DNA from 4 places in the Streptomyces sp. NPDC031426 genome. Region 2 is predicted to be linked to each of the others. Evidence: riboswitches for the same ligand, from Rfam matches in the RefSeq annotation. Region 2 holds a riboswitch; each other region holds the start of a gene.

Region 1 (3,747 bases), on a different contig from region 2:
CCCTCGACCAGGTACTTCAGTGCCTCCGCCACCACACCGGCCGGCACCGACGACTCGGCCATCAACTCGGCGTCCGGTACGGCCTCGCCGCCCAGCAGCACGGTCGGGACGCCGGACGTCCGCAGCACGGCCAGCCCCTCCTCCCAGGCGCGCTTGCCGCCCAGCAGCCGTACGACGGCGAGGTCCGCGCCCTGGACGAGGCCCGGGAGTTCACCGGCGACATCCACCCGCGTCGGGTTGCCGATGCGGTAGTCCGCGCCGGAGGCCCGGGCCGCCAGCAGATCCGTGTCGGCGGTCGACAACAACAACACTGTGCTCATGCGGGCGCTCCCGGTGGAATGAAAGGCAGTCCTTGCGGCGCGCCCGACTCGATGAGCCGCCAGAGCGCGTCCGTGTCCGCGTGCTGTTCGATCAGGTCGCCGAGCCGGTCGAGCTGCTCCTCGCGCAGCGCGGCGAAGGAGGTGTCCGGCGCGGGCACGAAGCGGCGGCCCGCGGCGGCGGCCACCTCGCGCAGAAAGGCCCGGCGGAAGCCGTCCGACTCCAGCGAGCCGTGCCAGTGCGTGCCCCAGGTCTGGCCGACCCGGCAGCCGTCGAGGAAGGGATCGCCGCCGTCGATCGTGGCGACCCCGTGGTGGATCTCGTACCCCTCGACCCGCTCGCCGAGGGCCTCCCCGGACGGCCGGGTCAGGGTCTTCTCGCGGGCGAACCGCACCCGCAGGGGCAGCACACCGAGCCCCGGGACCTCACCGGCCCGCGACTCGACCTCGTCCTCGATGCGCTCGCCGAGGATCTGGAAGCCGCCACAGATGCCGAGGACCGGCCGCTGCTCGGCGGCCCGCCGGACGACGGCGTCCGCGAGGCCCCGCTGCCGCAGCCACTCCAGCGCCCGGACCGTGCCCCGGGTCCCCGGAATCACCACCAGGTCCGCGTCCGCCAGCTCCTCCGGCCGGTCCACGAACCGCACCACGACCCCGGGTTCGGCGGCCAGCGCATCGACGTCCGTGAAGTTGGACATCAGCGGGATCGCGCACACGGCGACCCGCAGCACGTCCTCGCCGACGGGCGGGGGCACGGCGGACTCGCGGACCGTGCCCCGCAGCGAGACCCGCAGCCCGTCCTCCTCGTCGATGCCGAGCCCGTGCCGGAACGGCAGCACGCCGTACGTACGCCGCCCGGTGAGGCCGTACAGCATCTCCAAACCGGGCTCCAGCAACGAGACGTCGCCGCGGAACTTGTTCACCAGGAAGCCGGCGACCAGTTCCTGGTCCTCCGGCGAGAGCAGGGCGACGGTCCCGAAGAAGGAGGCGAACACGCCTCCGCGGTCGATGTCCCCGACCACCAGCACGGGCAGCCGCGCGTTCCGCGCGATCCCCATGTTCACGATGTCCGTCCGCCGCAGATTGATCTCCGCAGGCGAGCCCGCGCCCTCACAGATCACCGCGTCATACGTGCCCCGCAACTCGGCCAGGCAGTCCAGCACCGTGCCGAGGAGCCTCTGCTGCCGCCCGCCGTGATAACCGCGTGCGCTCAACTCGCCCACCGGCCTGCCCAGCAGCACCACCTGGCTGCTCTGCTCGCCGCCCGGCTTGAGCAGCACCGGGTTCATCAGCGCGGTCGGCTCGATCCGGCACGCCTGGGCCTGCATGGCCTGGGCCCGCCCGATCTCCGCGCCCTCGCGGGTGACGAAGGAGTTGAGCGACATGTTCTGCGCCTTGAACGGCGCGACCTTCACGCCCTGTCGCACCAGCCACCGGCAGATCCCGGCCGTCACGACGCTCTTTCCGGCGTCGGAGGTGGTGCCGGCGACGAGGAGTCCCCCGTTCACTTCCCACGTCCCTTCAGACCCTTGACGTTCTTGGCGAGGGAGCGCGCGGCGACCGTGCCGCCGAGCGCGAGCAGGCCGACGCGGCGGGAGAGCCGTACGGCCCGGTCGATGTCGGTGCCCCGGACGGCCCGGCCGGTGTCCCCGTTCAGCACGGGCCGGTGCTCGACCCGGCCGCCGTAGGAGAGCGTTCCGCCCAGCCGGACGCCGAGAGCGCCCGCGAACGATGCCTCCACGGGCCCGGCGTTGGGGCTCGGATGCCGGTGGGCGTCGGCCTTCCAGGCGCGCAGGGCACCGCGCGGGTCGGGTCCGGCCGCGGCGGCGAGTACGGCGGTCAGCCGGGCCCCCGGCCAGCCGGCCAGGTCGTCGAGCCGGGCGGAGGCCCAGCCGTAGCGCCGGTAGCGGGGGGACCTGTGACCGACCATCGCGTCCAGGGTGTTGACGGCCCGGAAGCCCAGCAGCCCGGGCACCCCGGCAAGGGCGCCCCACACCAGGGCGCCCACGACGGCGTCGGAGGTGTTCTCGGCGACCGACTCGACCACGGCCCGGGCGATCCCGTCGGCGTCCAGCGCCTGCGGGTCCCGGCCGCACAGATGCGGCAGCCGCGCCCGCGCCGCCTCGACGTCCCCGGACTCCAGGGCGCGCCCGATCGTGCGGGCCTCCCGGGCGAGCGAAGTACCGCCCACGACCGCCCAGGTGGCGGAGGCGGTCAGTGCGACGGAGGCGGCAGGGGAGGGGCGTACGGCGCGTGCGGCCAGCGTGCCGAGTGCGACGGCGCCACCGGCGCACACGACGGTGTGCACGGCGCCCCAGCCGCGGTGGTCGTGCCACAACGCGCGGTCCACGGCAGCGGCCGCACGCCCGAACGCGGCGACCGGATGTCCGCGGCGCGGATCGCCGAGGAGCAGGTCACCGAGAAGGCCGGCGGCGGCGCCGTACGCGTAAGTGCGATCGGCACCCATCGGCTCAGCCGGCCGTGGGTACAGGAGCGGGCCTGGTACTGGTCCTTCGGCAGCCGGGCATGGCGATCTGTGTCCTCACTCAGGGTGTCCGCGCCCTGGTTCGACGAGATTCGGCGGTGAGAGTTCCTGGCTCCCGGGGGTTCTTCCCCGGTGACAGTGGCGGGACCGCGCCGGATTCGCACCGGCTTCCTCTCCTGCCGCCGTACATGGCCTGGGCAGTCCACCACGCGCTCCGAACGGCCGTCAACTTGCCGTTGACCTGCGCGGGGAGAGTGTGCCGATCCCCACATCGTGGGGCGCCCGTGACCCCTGGGCATGGCGAAGGCTCCTCTCCGTCAGGGACGGAGAGGAGCCTTCGGACTGCCCGGTTCGTGCCGCTCGGTCAGGACTTGGAGACGATGAGGTAGATGCCGTACGACACCGCCGCGGCACAGGCGGCGAAGCAGAGGTAGGCGCCGGTGACGGCGAGGGCGGCGGAGTTGCCCTGGGCCGCGGCCTTCTCGCGCCGGGCCAGACCGTTGACGCCGAGGGTGAACAGGGCCACCAGGCCCACCGTGAACACGAGGCTGACGCCGAAGACGGAGCCGAGGGCCGACCAGTCGATCTTCATGGGGTTGCTTCCTTGGTTACCAGTGTGGCCGGGGTCAGACGGTGGCGGCCGGCGGGGCGGCCTCGGGCGCGGCCTCAGCGGCGGCCGGGGAGAGGATCGTGGCCGTCAGGTCCTCGGTGATCGTGCCCGCCGGGGGCGGGGTCACCGCGGCGATGGCGGCGGTCACCACGCCGGCCGGCTCCTCGGGCACGTCGACGACGTTGGTGTGGTCGACGACCTCGCGGCGGGAGATCTTCCAGATCGTGACGCTCGCGGCGACCAGGAAGACGGCGACGACTGCGGTGCCCCAGTCACCCAGGTCCGTGACGGACTCGGCGCCCGCGCCGACCAGCGCGGCGGCCGGGAGGGTGAGC
Region 2 (3,747 bases):
ACCTACTCCTCCGGTCTGCGCGCCCCCGCCCTGATCGCCTTCGTGAAGGACACGCTGATCTACATCGTCATCGCGGTGGCGATCATCTACATCCCCATCAAGCTGGGCGGCTTCGACGACATCTTCGCCAAGGCGGGCCACGCGTTCAGTCAGGTCAACCCGGTGACGGGCAAGCCGCGCGGCGCGCTCGTGCCCCCGGAGGCCGGACAGTGGACGTACGCCACCCTGGCCCTGGGCTCCGCACTCGCGCTCTTCATGTACCCGCACTCGATCACCGCGACCCTGTCCTCCAGGAGCCGTAACGTGATCCGCCGCAACACCACGATCCTGCCGCTGTACTCCCTGATGCTCGGCCTGCTCGCGCTGCTGGGCTTCATGGCGATCGCGGCCGGGGTCAAGGTCACCAACGGCCAGCTGGCCATCCCCCAGCTGTTCGAGAACATGTTCCCGGACTGGTTCGCGGGCGTGGCCTTCGCGGCGATCGGCATCGGTGCCCTGGTCCCCGCGGCGATCATGTCGATCGCCGCGGCGAACCTCTTCACCCGCAACATCTACAAGGACTTCATCAAGCCGGACGCCACGCCGAAGCAGGAGGCCCAGGTCTCCAAGATCGTCTCCCTGCTGGTGAAGGTCGGCGCCCTGGTCTTCGTCCTCACCATGGACAAGACGGTGGCGATCAACTTCCAGCTGCTGGGCGGCATCTGGATCCTGCAGACCTTCCCGGCCCTGGTCGGCGGCCTGTTCACCCGCTGGTTCCACCGCTGGGCGCTGCTGGCCGGCTGGGCGGTCGGCATGGCGTACGGCACGGTCGCCGCGTACGGCGTCGCCTCCCCGACCCAGAAGCACTTCGGCGGCTCGGCGAAGGAGATCCCCGGCATCGGCGAGATCGGCTACATCGGCCTCACGGCCTTCGTCCTCAACGTCGTGGTCACCGTGGTCCTCACCGTCGTCCTGAAGGCCGTGAAGGCCCCCGAGGGCGTCGACGAGACCAAGCCGGAGGACTACACGGCGGACGCGGGCGACCCGGGGGTGCAGGTGGAACTGCCGCCGGCGACCGCGGGCGCCGGTCACTGAGCGACTGCCGTACGACGGGCCGCCGGAGGAAATCCGGCGGCCCGTCGTCGTACCGCTCCGGCAGACTCGACGCCATGGACATCGTGATCCGGCCCGCGCACCCCGGCGACTACGACGCCCTCGGCGAGATCACCGCCCGGGCGTACCTGGACGACGGACTCCTCGACTTCGGGGAGAGCGACTGGTACCTGGGCGAACTGAGAGACGTGGCCAAGCGAGCGGCCGCGGCACAGGTACTCGTGGCCGTCCGGAACGGCACCCTCCTCGGCGGAGTCACCTTCGTGCCGTCCCCCGGCCCCATGGCCGACATCGCCCGCCCCGCAGAGGCCGAGATCCGCATGCTGGCGGTCGCGCACGCGGGACGGGGACAGGGTGCGGGCGAGGCCCTCGTCCGGGCCTGCATCGACCGCGCACGGGCCACCGAGGGCTGCCGGGCCGTCGTCCTGTCGACCCAGCGCACCATGCACGCCGCCCACCGCATCTACGAGCGCCTGGGGTTCGTCCGCGTCCCCGAACGCGACTGGAACCCGCTCCCGGAACTCGCCGACATCACTCTCCTCACCTACAAGTTGACGCTCTGACACCGTCACGACACAACATCTGGGGGTGACACGACAGCCCGACACTAGATGTATGCTCATGCTCGCTGTCGTCGCAGGGGAATCCGGTGCGAATCCGGAACTGTCCCGCAACGGTGTACTTGTGCGCGTCTGCGCTCAGGAGTCAGTCCGAGGACCTGCCGGCAGCGCACCCGGCCGTCCGGTTCGGGTGCCCTGAGACGTCCGGGCCTCGTGGGATGGGCCGGTGGACGCGACGCCGTGTGCGCTCGTGGTTGCCCCCTGCCCTCGGCAAGGCCCCCGTGCCCAGCGAGGGAGAGCCCCACGTGACCATCGCGCCAGCAGATCCGGCTTCAGCCAGCGGCCTGGAGACCGACGGTCCCGGTGCCGCGCTGCTGCGGACCCTGACCCAGCTGACCGTCGACCTCCCCGACGCCGACCCCGGCCGGGTCGCCGCCGCCGCGCTGCGCGGCCGGTCCGCCCGGGCCGACGAGGCGGAGTTGCGCGAGCTGGCCACCGAGGCCGCCGCCGGGCTCATCTCCGAGGACCCCGCCTACTCCCGGCTGGCCGCCCGGCTGCTGACCATCTCCATCCGCGCCGAGGCCGCCTCGCAGGGCGTGACATCCTTCACCGGGTCCGTGACCGTGGGGCACCGCGAGGGGCTCATCGCCGACCGCACCGCCGAGTTCGTACGGTTGCACGCCGAGCGGCTCGACACGCTGATCGACGCGGCCGGCGACGACCGCTTCGGCTACTTCGGCCTGCGCACCCTGCACAGCCGCTATCTCCTGCGGCACCCGATCACCCGCAAGGTCATCGAGACGCCCCAGCACTTCATGCTGCGGGTCGCGAGCGGCCTGGCCGAGGACGACACGACCCGCTCCGTGGACGAAGTGGCCGCGCTCTACGGGCTCATGAGCAGGCTCGACTACCTCCCGTCCTCCCCCACGCTCTTCAACTCCGGCACGCGGCACCCGCAGATGTCGTCCTGCTACCTCCTCGACTCCCCGCTGGACGAGCTGGACTCCATCTACGACCGCTACCACCAGGTGGCCCGGCTCTCCAAGCACGCCGGAGGCATCGGTCTGTCGTACTCCCGGATCCGCAGCCGGGGTTCGCTGATCCGCGGCACCAACGGGCACTCCAACGGCATCGTGCCGTTCCTGAAGACCCTGGACGCCTCGGTGGCCGCCGTGAACCAGGGCGGCCGGCGCAAGGGCGCGGCCGCGGTCTACCTGGAGACCTGGCACTCCGACATCGAGGAGTTCCTGGAGCTGCGGGACAACACCGGTGAGGACGCCCGCCGTACGCACAACCTGAACCTCGCGCACTGGATCCCGGACGAGTTCATGCGCCGGGTCAACGCCGACGAGCAGTGGTCGCTGTTCTCCCCGTCGGACGTGCCGGAGCTGGTGGACCTGTGGGGCGAGGAGTTCGAGGCCGCCTACCGCAAGGCGGAGGAAAAGGGCCTCGCGAAGAAGACCATGCCGGCCCGTGAGCTGTACGGCCGGATGATGCGCACCCTCGCGCAGACCGGCAACGGCTGGATGACCTTCAAGGACGCGGCCAACCGCACCGCCAACCAGACGGCCCTGCCGGGGCACGTGGTCCACTCCTCCAACCTCTGCACGGAGATCCTGGAGGTCACGGACGACGGGGAGACGGCGGTCTGCAACCTGGGGTCCGTGAACCTGGGTGCCTTTGTCGACACGACGACCGGTGACCTCGACTGGCAGCGGCTGGACGACACCGTCCGCACCGCCGTCACCTTCCTGGACCGCGTGGTCGACATCAACTTCTATCCGACCGAGCAGGCGGGACGGTCGAACGCCAAGTGGCGTCCCGTCGGTCTCGGCGCGATGGGTCTGCAGGACGTCTTCTTCAAGCTGCGCCTGCCCTTCGACTCGCCGGAGGCCAAGGCCCTGTCCACGCGGATCGCCGAGCGGATCATGCTGGCCGCGTACGAGGCCTCCGCCGACCTGGCCGAGCGCAACGGCCCGCTGCCGGCCTGGGAGAAGACCCGTACGGCCCAGGGCGTGCTGCACCCCGACCACTTCGGTGTCGAGCTGTCCTGGCCGGAGCGCTGGGCGGCGCTGCGCGGCCGTATCGCCGAGGT
Region 3 (3,747 bases), on a different contig from region 2:
ACGTCCAGGACCTTCTGCCACTGGGCGAGGGTCATCTCCGTGACCGGCGCGTCCCGCTGCAGTCCGGCGTTGGCGACCAGGATGTCGATCGTGCCGAATTCCCGGACCATGCGGTCCATCATGGCGACGACCTGCTGCTCGTCTGACACGTCGGCCTCGTAGGCGGCCGCGCGGACCCCGAAGCCGGTGATCTCCTCGACCACCTTCTCGGCGTCCTCCCGGCCGGCCACGTAGTTCACCACGACATCGGCACCCGCCCGGCCCAGGGCGATGGCCGTCGCCCTGCCGATTCCGGAGTTCGCGCCGGTCACCAGTGCCTTCTGTCCCCGCAGCAGCTGGGCGGGGACCACGCCCTGGGGTGCGCCCTCGGTGGAACTCACGATGTCCTGCTCCTCCACTGCGTGCCCATGTCCGCCGGGTCCGTCGCCCGAAGGTCCAGGCATCACCGAAGCACCGCGCAGGGGCGGCGGCATCCCGGCGTGGACCGTCTTGCGCTGCCCGGCTGAGCATCTTCGCCCGGTCGGCTCCCTGCGCCGTGGCGGGTCAGCCCAGCCGCTCCAGCAAGTGGTCGCCCACGCGAAGGGCGTTCGCGATGGCCGTCAGGGACGGATTGACCGCGCCGATGCTCGGGAAGAAGCTCGTGTCGACGACGTAGAAAGACCAACGCCAGCAGCGGCTCGGCCGCCCGCGGGGAGGAACCCGTCCCGGCGCAGGCGGTGGCCGGCTCATCAGCCGGATCTTGTGCGTCGTTCGCCCATGCTGGTACCTCTGAACCACGTGACCAGCCGAGTTCTTCTCCTCTCCCCCGCCATGAGCGCGTCACTGCGGCAGGCCCGCTTCGACGACGGCGGCTCGATCGACGGCAGCGCAGCGGCACGTGCCCGCTCGGCGGCCGCAGCCCTGCCCTCCGCGGCCCGTGTCCTCGCCTCCCCCGGCATGCGCTGCCGGGAGACGGCCGCGGCACTGGGCCTCGACGGTGTGCCGGTACCGGAGTTGGCGGGTCTCGATGTGGGCCGCTGGCGCGGGCGCACCCTGGAGGAGGTGGGGGCCGCCGAGCCGGAGGCGGTGGGCCGCTGGCTCTCCGACCCCGAGTGCGCACCGCACGGGGGTGAGTCCGTGCGGGATCTGTGCCGGCGGGTCGCGCGGTGGCTGGCCGGCGCACAGGACCTGACGGGTCGTACGCTCGCCGTGGTCGAGCCGGAGGTGGTGCGGGCGGCGGTCGTCGACGCACTGGACCTGCCCGCGGCGCTCTTCTGGCGCCTCGACGTACCGCCGCTGACCCTGACCGAACTCAGCGGCCGGGCCGGGCGGTGGAATCTGCGTCTGGGGTGTCCGCTTGGCACGCCTACGCCGGAGGCTGACTAGGCAGGAGGGACGGCAGAAGGGCCCGGCGGACGGTTCCGCCGGGCCCCTCTGTCGTACGCGAGGAGTCAGTGCGCGGCCGGAACCGCTCGCCGCTTCGCGGCCGTCGCCGGCTTGGGGTTCAGCAGCCGTTCGGCCAACTCACCGAAGACCAGGCCGAATCCGGCCCACAGGGCGGTCTGGATCGCCAGTGCCGAGAGCCGGAAGCGCCACAGCAGGGTGGCCGGGAAGCCCTTGGGCACCTCGTTGACGACGGGCAGGAACTGGTACGCCAGGCCGATCACGACGGTGAACGCGACCACCGCGGCCACCGTGGCCCACCAGGTGCCCAGGCGCGGCGCGAGCCTTTTGCCCAGGAGGGTGGCGGCGACCGCGAGCAGGACACCGAGCAGCATCATCAGGAAGTACAGGGTGGTCCGCTTGCCGATGGTGTCGGGGTTGCCGACCGACGGCGGGTTGGCCGGGTACTTCAGGAACGGCACGACGTACACGGCGAGCAGCGCGCAGCCCGACAGCAGCAGTGCCGTGGCGCGCGGGCCGAAGCGCCCCACGCGGCCGAGGGCGAAGCTGAAGGCGAGCGCGGCGATGCCGCCGAATGCGACCCCGTAGACGAGGACACCGGTGGCGAGGCCGGCGGTCGACTGCAGGGAGCGGGAGACGGTCTCCATCTCGTGCTCGTGGGAGTGGGCCTGCTCGAAGCTGATCGCCTTGTCGACGTTCGGCTCACCGAGCACGTAGGCCACGACCAGGGCGAGCACGCCGGCCGCGAGGCCGGCGAGCATGCCCCGCACGAGAAGGTTCCGTACGGTTGCGGAGTTCATGGGCGCGCGGTGTTCGTCGCGTCAGTGGCAGGGGAAGCCCAGCAGGTGGCGGGCGTCGTGCACCCACTCGTGGACGTCCGTGCCGTTGAACACGGAGGTGGCGCCCTGCTCGGCGCCGACGAAGTAGAGCAGGACGAGCATGAGGATGCCGAAGAAGACCGCCCAGGGAGCAATCGCCTTCAGCGGCAGCTTGGCGGGAACGACGGGGATGGTGGCTGTCGGCTGGGCGACGGTCTGCGCCATGGCAGGACCTCCTCTGGGAGTTCGCGTCCCATCTCGGTGGTGCACAGGACGACGACCACGGGTCTGACTCACGAGCCCCTCGCGGGTCCCGCATACAGTGGCGCGACCGTGCCGGATTCCCACCGGCTTCCGTTTCGCCGTCGTCGATATCGGACCGACCGTACCGCGCCACGCGCGCATGGCCAAGACCGCCTCCCCGCCAAGTGATCTTCCTCTCCACCACGTGTGTCCGCGCGCCACACACGTGGCGGGAAAAAGGTTGGGCGGGCTGATCATCGGTCTGGTAGCTTGCGGTTGACCGTGATCAAGGCCGAGGAGGTGAGACCCATGAAGGCTGTATTCGTGTGGGTGCTCCCCCTCGTCGTCACGGTCGGGCGATCGACGTAGGTGTCGCCGGGAGCGCCTCGACACCAGGCACTCCCGAAAGGCAACACGCCATGACATCTTTGAAGTTCATCGCCGAGTCGTCCGTCAACGGCATGATCGAACGCGACTTCACCGTGGGCGAGGTCCCCGGTGTCCTCTGGTCCCCCGCCTCCGGCGCGGACCGTGCGCCCCTGGTCCTGATGGGCCATGGCGGCGGCAACCACAAGAAACATCCGGCGATGGCCGGTCGTGCCCAACTCCTGGTGAACGCTTGCGGCTTCCATGTCGCGGTCATCGACGCGCCCGGTCACGGCGACCGGCCGCTTACGGCACATGACGAGCAGGAGATCGCCGAGCTGTTCCGGGCGAGGGCGGCGGGCGAGCCGGAGGGCCCGATCGTCGTCCGCTACAACGCCCACCTGGCGGAGCTCGCCGTGCCCGAGTGGCAGGCGACCCTGGACGCCCTCCAGGAGCTTCCGGAAATCGGCGCCGACGGGCCGGTCGGCTACTTCGGCATCAACATGGGCACCGCGATCGGCGTGCCGCTGGTGGCGGTCGAACCCAGGATCACCGCCGCGGTCTTCGGTCAGCACTGGCCCGACGTCCTGGCGGAGAAGGCCAAGCAGATCACCGTCCCGATCGAGTACGACATGCAGTGGGACGACGAACACATCCCGCGCGAGGCCAGTCTGGCGCTGTTCGACGCCTTCGCCTCGACGGAGAAGACCCTGCACGCCAACGCGGGCAGGCACAAGGAGCTGCCCCGGTTCGAGGCCGCCAGCGCGGTCCGGTTCTTCGCCCGGCATCTCGGCCGAACGGCCCCCGTGCCGGCCTGACATGAGCGGTGGCGGCGCCCGGCCTGCCGGTCGGGTGCCGTTGCCGTGCCCCGGGCCGGGGCTGTGCGTCCATGCGCGGCCCCGAGCCGTCAGGCCGTGCGAGTGACCGCGTCGGTGAG
Region 4 (3,747 bases), on a different contig from region 2:
TGCGCCAGATCAGCTCCGCCATCGCCGCCTTCCGCGAGGAACTGCCCAGGCAGCGGCCACCGCGGGCATTCCCGCACTGAGCCCGGCGGCAGCACGAAGGCTCCTTGTACCGATGAGCGAGGTTCCGATCCTTTCGCACAGCGGCACAGGAGCCCTACATGTCCTTCATGGAGTTCAGTCCGTCGGCCCGAACGGTCCAAAGCGGGAGGGCGTCATGGAGTTCCCCTCATCTTCGTGCCATTGACAGTGGGTCGCATGGACATGGCCAACCCCGCCGTTGACGATGAACCATTTTCCTCGCGGGCTCTCGATCTCCACCCCCGGCATGGCGAACTGATCGTCCTCGTGCACCTCGAACCGGTCGAAATCCGTAGGAACGTGCATGAAGTTGACGTTCGAGAAGAGCACATCCACTCGAGTCGGGGAGTACTCGGTGAGGCTGCGCAGGAGCAGCCGCTGATAGCTTACCGAGTAGTGCCATACCCGAAACCTGCGTTCCCATCGGGCAGAAGGCATTTCAAGAACCCCCTAGGTATTTGGATCCCGAAAAGACTTCGTCGGTGACATCTTTTCCTCCGAGGTAGAAGGTGAGCCTGTTCCGGGGCAGCTCACCTACAGGTCCCGCTGGATCTGATCCGCGTTCGGATAGGCGTAGCCCTCCACCGCGGACGGCGGTGTGGCCCCGGCAGTTCCCCCTGTCGGCTGCGGGTCGGCGGACGCGAGCATCGGCGTGCCCGCCAGCGCCAGAACGGCAGCAACCCCCGCGACGGGGAGCATCCTGCGCATACGAGGAGTCACCCGAATTCCTTTCCAGGCCCGGGTGACGGCATGACGAAATAACATCTGCAGCCCCCCGTGCACACAGACGTAAAGCAAAAATAAGTGGTCGAGTGCGACGCTAATGCGGTGCGAGAAACGAAGGCAACGTGACTATGTTCACGAGCTGTTCACGGAACCTCGGCAGATGAATCACAGTTACGCGATCATGTGAACCGCGGGCCACTCGGGGGCACTTGGAGCTACCTGACGTACCATCAGTTGCCGTTGGCAGTTGTGAGGGGCGGAGGGCCGATGGTGACGACGTTCGAGCACGGCGGGGGCGTACGGTCCGTGGCGGTGCCCATCCCGGACAACCCCCTCGGTCACACGCTGGTCTACGTCGTGGCCACCGACCGCGGCCCGGTGCTGGTCGACACCGGGTGGGACGATCCGGCGTCCTGGGACACGCTCGTGGCGGGACTGGCCGCGTGCGGTACGGCGGTGGCGGAGGTGTACGGCGTCGTCATCACGCACCACCACCCGGACCACCACGGCCTGTCGGCCAGGGTGCGCGAGGCCTCCGGTGCCTGGGTGGCGATGCACGCCGCCGACGCCGCGGTCGTACGGCGCACCCGGGAGGCCCGGCCCGAGCACTGGTTCAGCTACATGAATGCCAAGCTCGCGGCGGCCGGCGCGCCCGAGGAACACCTGGCGCCGCTGCGAGCTCCGCGCAGCCCCCGCACCCTGCCCGGCCTCTCCCCCGCCCTCCCGGACCGGGAGATCGTCCCCGGCGAACTCCTCGACCTGCCCGGCCGCAGACTGCGCGCGATCTGGACCCCCGGCCACACACCGGGCCACGTCTGCCTGCACTTGGAGGAGCAGCATCCCGACCACCGACTTCCGGGTCATGGGCGACTGTTCAGCGGTGACCACCTCCTCCCCCGGATCACCCCGCACATCGGCCTGTACGAGGATCCCGACGACGCGACCGTCACCGACCCCCTCGGCGACTACCTCGACTCCCTGGAGCGGGTCGGCCGCCTCGCACCCGCCGAGGTCCTCCCCGCACACCAGCACGCCTTCACCGACGCACCAGGCCGGGTAAGGGAGTTGCTCGCGCACCACGAGGAGCGGCTGGCCGGCCTGCTCGCCCTGCTCGCCGAGCCGCTCACGCCCTGGCAGCTGGCCGAGCGCATGGAGTGGAACCGCCCCTGGGCGGAGATCGGTTACGGCTCCCGGAACATCGCCGTCTCGGAGGCCGAGTCCCATCTGCGCCGCCTGGTGAAACAGGGCCGGGCGGAGCCGGTGGCGGGGAGCGAGCCGGTGGCCTACGTGGCGGTGTGACCGGTGGCTCACGTTGGTCCCGCCGGGAGACGGGCGCCGGGTCCAGGGCCGACGGGCCCTGCGCGCCCACTTCGGCTCCCGCCCCAGTCACGGTCGTGACCCTGGTCACCGCATCCCCGTGTGCACAGCCACTCCTCAGCCCGCCCGGGGCGGCCGGTAAAGTGGCGGGGTCGTCATCACACCCGTTCGGGGGGAAGCCGGTGCAATTCCGGCGCTGACCCGCAACCGTGAATCGTTCGTCATCGAACGGTGAGCCGGAACGCCCCGGGCGGGACGTTGACCGGCTCGCGTGCGTCGGTGGTCCGCCGCGCACGGCACCGTCGAGGTTTACGGAGCCGAGCCGCCCGGGGTGTCTCCCGTGCGCTGCCCGGCTCCCCGCAGGAGAGGCAGTCGCCGACCATGAACGTCCGCCGCAGTGCCGCGGCTCTCGCCGCCATAGGCGTGCTGGCCGCCGCCGCGCCCGCCACGGCCGCCGGCCAGTCCCCGTCCCCCTCTCCGAAGGTCGCGATCCCGTCCGGGCTGTACGGAAAGTCCGACCCGACCTACGACGGCGTGTGGCGCCAGTCGCTGACGCTCATCGCCCAGCGGACCCTCGGCTACCGGCCGGCGGCGAAGGCCGTGGACTGGCTCACCGGCCAGCAGTGCGCGAACGGCGCCTTCCCGGCGTTCCGCGGCGCCCCCGCCAAGGCCTGCGACGCCAAGGTCATGGTGGACACCAACAACACGGCCGCCGCCGTCCAGGCCCTGAAGGCGGTCGGCGGGCACGACGATGCCGTCGCCAAGGCGGTGGCCTGGCTGAAGTCCGTACAGAACAAGGACGGCGGCTGGGGCTACTCGCCGGGCGGGGAGAGTGACACCAACTCCACCTCCGTCGTCATCGGCGCGCTCGCGGCGGTGGGTACGGATCCGGCGAGCGTCGGCAAGGCGGGCAAGTCCCCCTACGACCTCCTCGCCGCCATGTCCCTCCCCTGCGACCAGGACGGCGGCGGCGCCCTCGCCTTCCAGCCGGACAAGAAGGGCAAGCTGGCCGCCAACGCGGACGCCACGGCGGCCGGGGTGCTCGGCGCCCTCGGCAAGGGGTTCGTGGCGACGGCCGCCAAGGCGCCCGCGCAGGACGCGTGCGCCAAGGCCGCCCGTCCGGCGCAGGTCGCCGACAACGCCGGTGCCTATCTGGCCGCGGCCGTCGGCAAGACCGGGCACCTGCAGTCCGCCCTCCCCGGCGCCAAGGACCAGCCGGACTTCGGCAACACGGTGGACACGGTCGTCGCCCTCGCCGCGGACGGCCGGACCGAGCAGGCCAAGAAGGCGTACGGCTGGCTGGAGAAGAACGCCGGGCAGTGGGCGGTGCAGAGCGGTCCGGCGGCGTACGCCCAGCTGATCCTCGCCGCGCACGCGGTCGGCGCGCAGCCCGGTGACTTCGGCGGCACCAGCCTCGTCCGGTCCCTCAACGAGCTGGGCCCGGCCCCGGCCATGGACTCCGCCGCGCACGAGACCAAGAAGGCCGAGAAGTCGGAGAAGTCCGACAGCGGCTCGGGCTTCGGTGTCTGGTGGTTCGTCGGCGTCTGCCTCGTCGCGGGCATCGGCATCGGCTTCCTGCTCAGCGGCCGGAAGAAGCGGCAGCCGTGAGGGCCGTCCGCCGCGCCG

What was found. A riboswitch is a leader RNA that binds a small molecule or an ion and turns the genes downstream of it on or off. The one in region 2 is predicted to bind cobalamin.
Region 1: another riboswitch for cobalamin. It lies ahead of ACZ5NH_RS21365 (cobalamin biosynthesis protein); the one in region 2 lies ahead of ACZ5NH_RS14965 (ribonucleoside-diphosphate reductase subunit alpha).
Region 3: another riboswitch for cobalamin. It lies ahead of ACZ5NH_RS34455 (CbtB domain-containing protein); the one in region 2 lies ahead of ACZ5NH_RS14965 (ribonucleoside-diphosphate reductase subunit alpha).
Region 4: another riboswitch for cobalamin. It lies ahead of ACZ5NH_RS09255 (prenyltransferase/squalene oxidase repeat-containing protein); the one in region 2 lies ahead of ACZ5NH_RS14965 (ribonucleoside-diphosphate reductase subunit alpha).

Annotation. Positions count from the first base shown of each region.
Region 1 is NZ_JBVIJE010000009.1:318,490-322,236, forward strand. It holds gene cobN (cobaltochelatase subunit CobN) at 1-320, opposite strand, end outside; gene ACZ5NH_RS21360 (cobyric acid synthase) at 317-1,825, opposite strand; gene ACZ5NH_RS21365 (cobalamin biosynthesis protein) at 1,822-2,784, opposite strand; cobalamin riboswitch at 2,885-3,025, opposite strand; gene ACZ5NH_RS21370 (hypothetical protein) at 3,167-3,394, opposite strand; gene ACZ5NH_RS21375 (inorganic phosphate transporter) at 3,429-3,747, opposite strand, start outside.
Region 2 is NZ_JBVIJE010000006.1:380,628-384,374, reverse strand. It holds gene mctP (monocarboxylate uptake permease MctP) at 1-1,074, shown strand, start outside; gene ACZ5NH_RS14970 (GNAT family N-acetyltransferase) at 1,149-1,655, shown strand; cobalamin riboswitch at 1,708-1,832, shown strand; gene ACZ5NH_RS14965 (ribonucleoside-diphosphate reductase subunit alpha) at 1,958-3,747, shown strand, end outside.
Region 3 is NZ_JBVIJE010000024.1:21,329-25,075, forward strand. It holds gene ACZ5NH_RS34440 (SDR family oxidoreductase) at 1-380, opposite strand, end outside; gene ACZ5NH_RS34445 (histidine phosphatase family protein) at 778-1,365, shown strand; gene ACZ5NH_RS34450 (CbtA family protein) at 1,431-2,183, opposite strand; gene ACZ5NH_RS34455 (CbtB domain-containing protein) at 2,205-2,426, opposite strand; cobalamin riboswitch at 2,463-2,601, opposite strand; gene ACZ5NH_RS34460 (alpha/beta hydrolase family protein) at 2,864-3,628, shown strand; gene ACZ5NH_RS34465 (LmrA/YxaF family transcription factor) at 3,718-3,747, opposite strand, start outside.
Region 4 is NZ_JBVIJE010000004.1:224,332-228,078, forward strand. It holds gene ACZ5NH_RS09235 (DUF1152 domain-containing protein) at 1-80, shown strand, start outside; gene ACZ5NH_RS09240 (hypothetical protein) at 175-516, opposite strand; gene ACZ5NH_RS09245 (hypothetical protein) at 613-798, opposite strand; gene ACZ5NH_RS09250 (MBL fold metallo-hydrolase) at 1,072-2,103, shown strand; cobalamin riboswitch at 2,234-2,384, shown strand; gene ACZ5NH_RS09255 (prenyltransferase/squalene oxidase repeat-containing protein) at 2,503-3,729, shown strand; gene ACZ5NH_RS09260 (SCO2322 family protein) at 3,726-3,747, shown strand, end outside.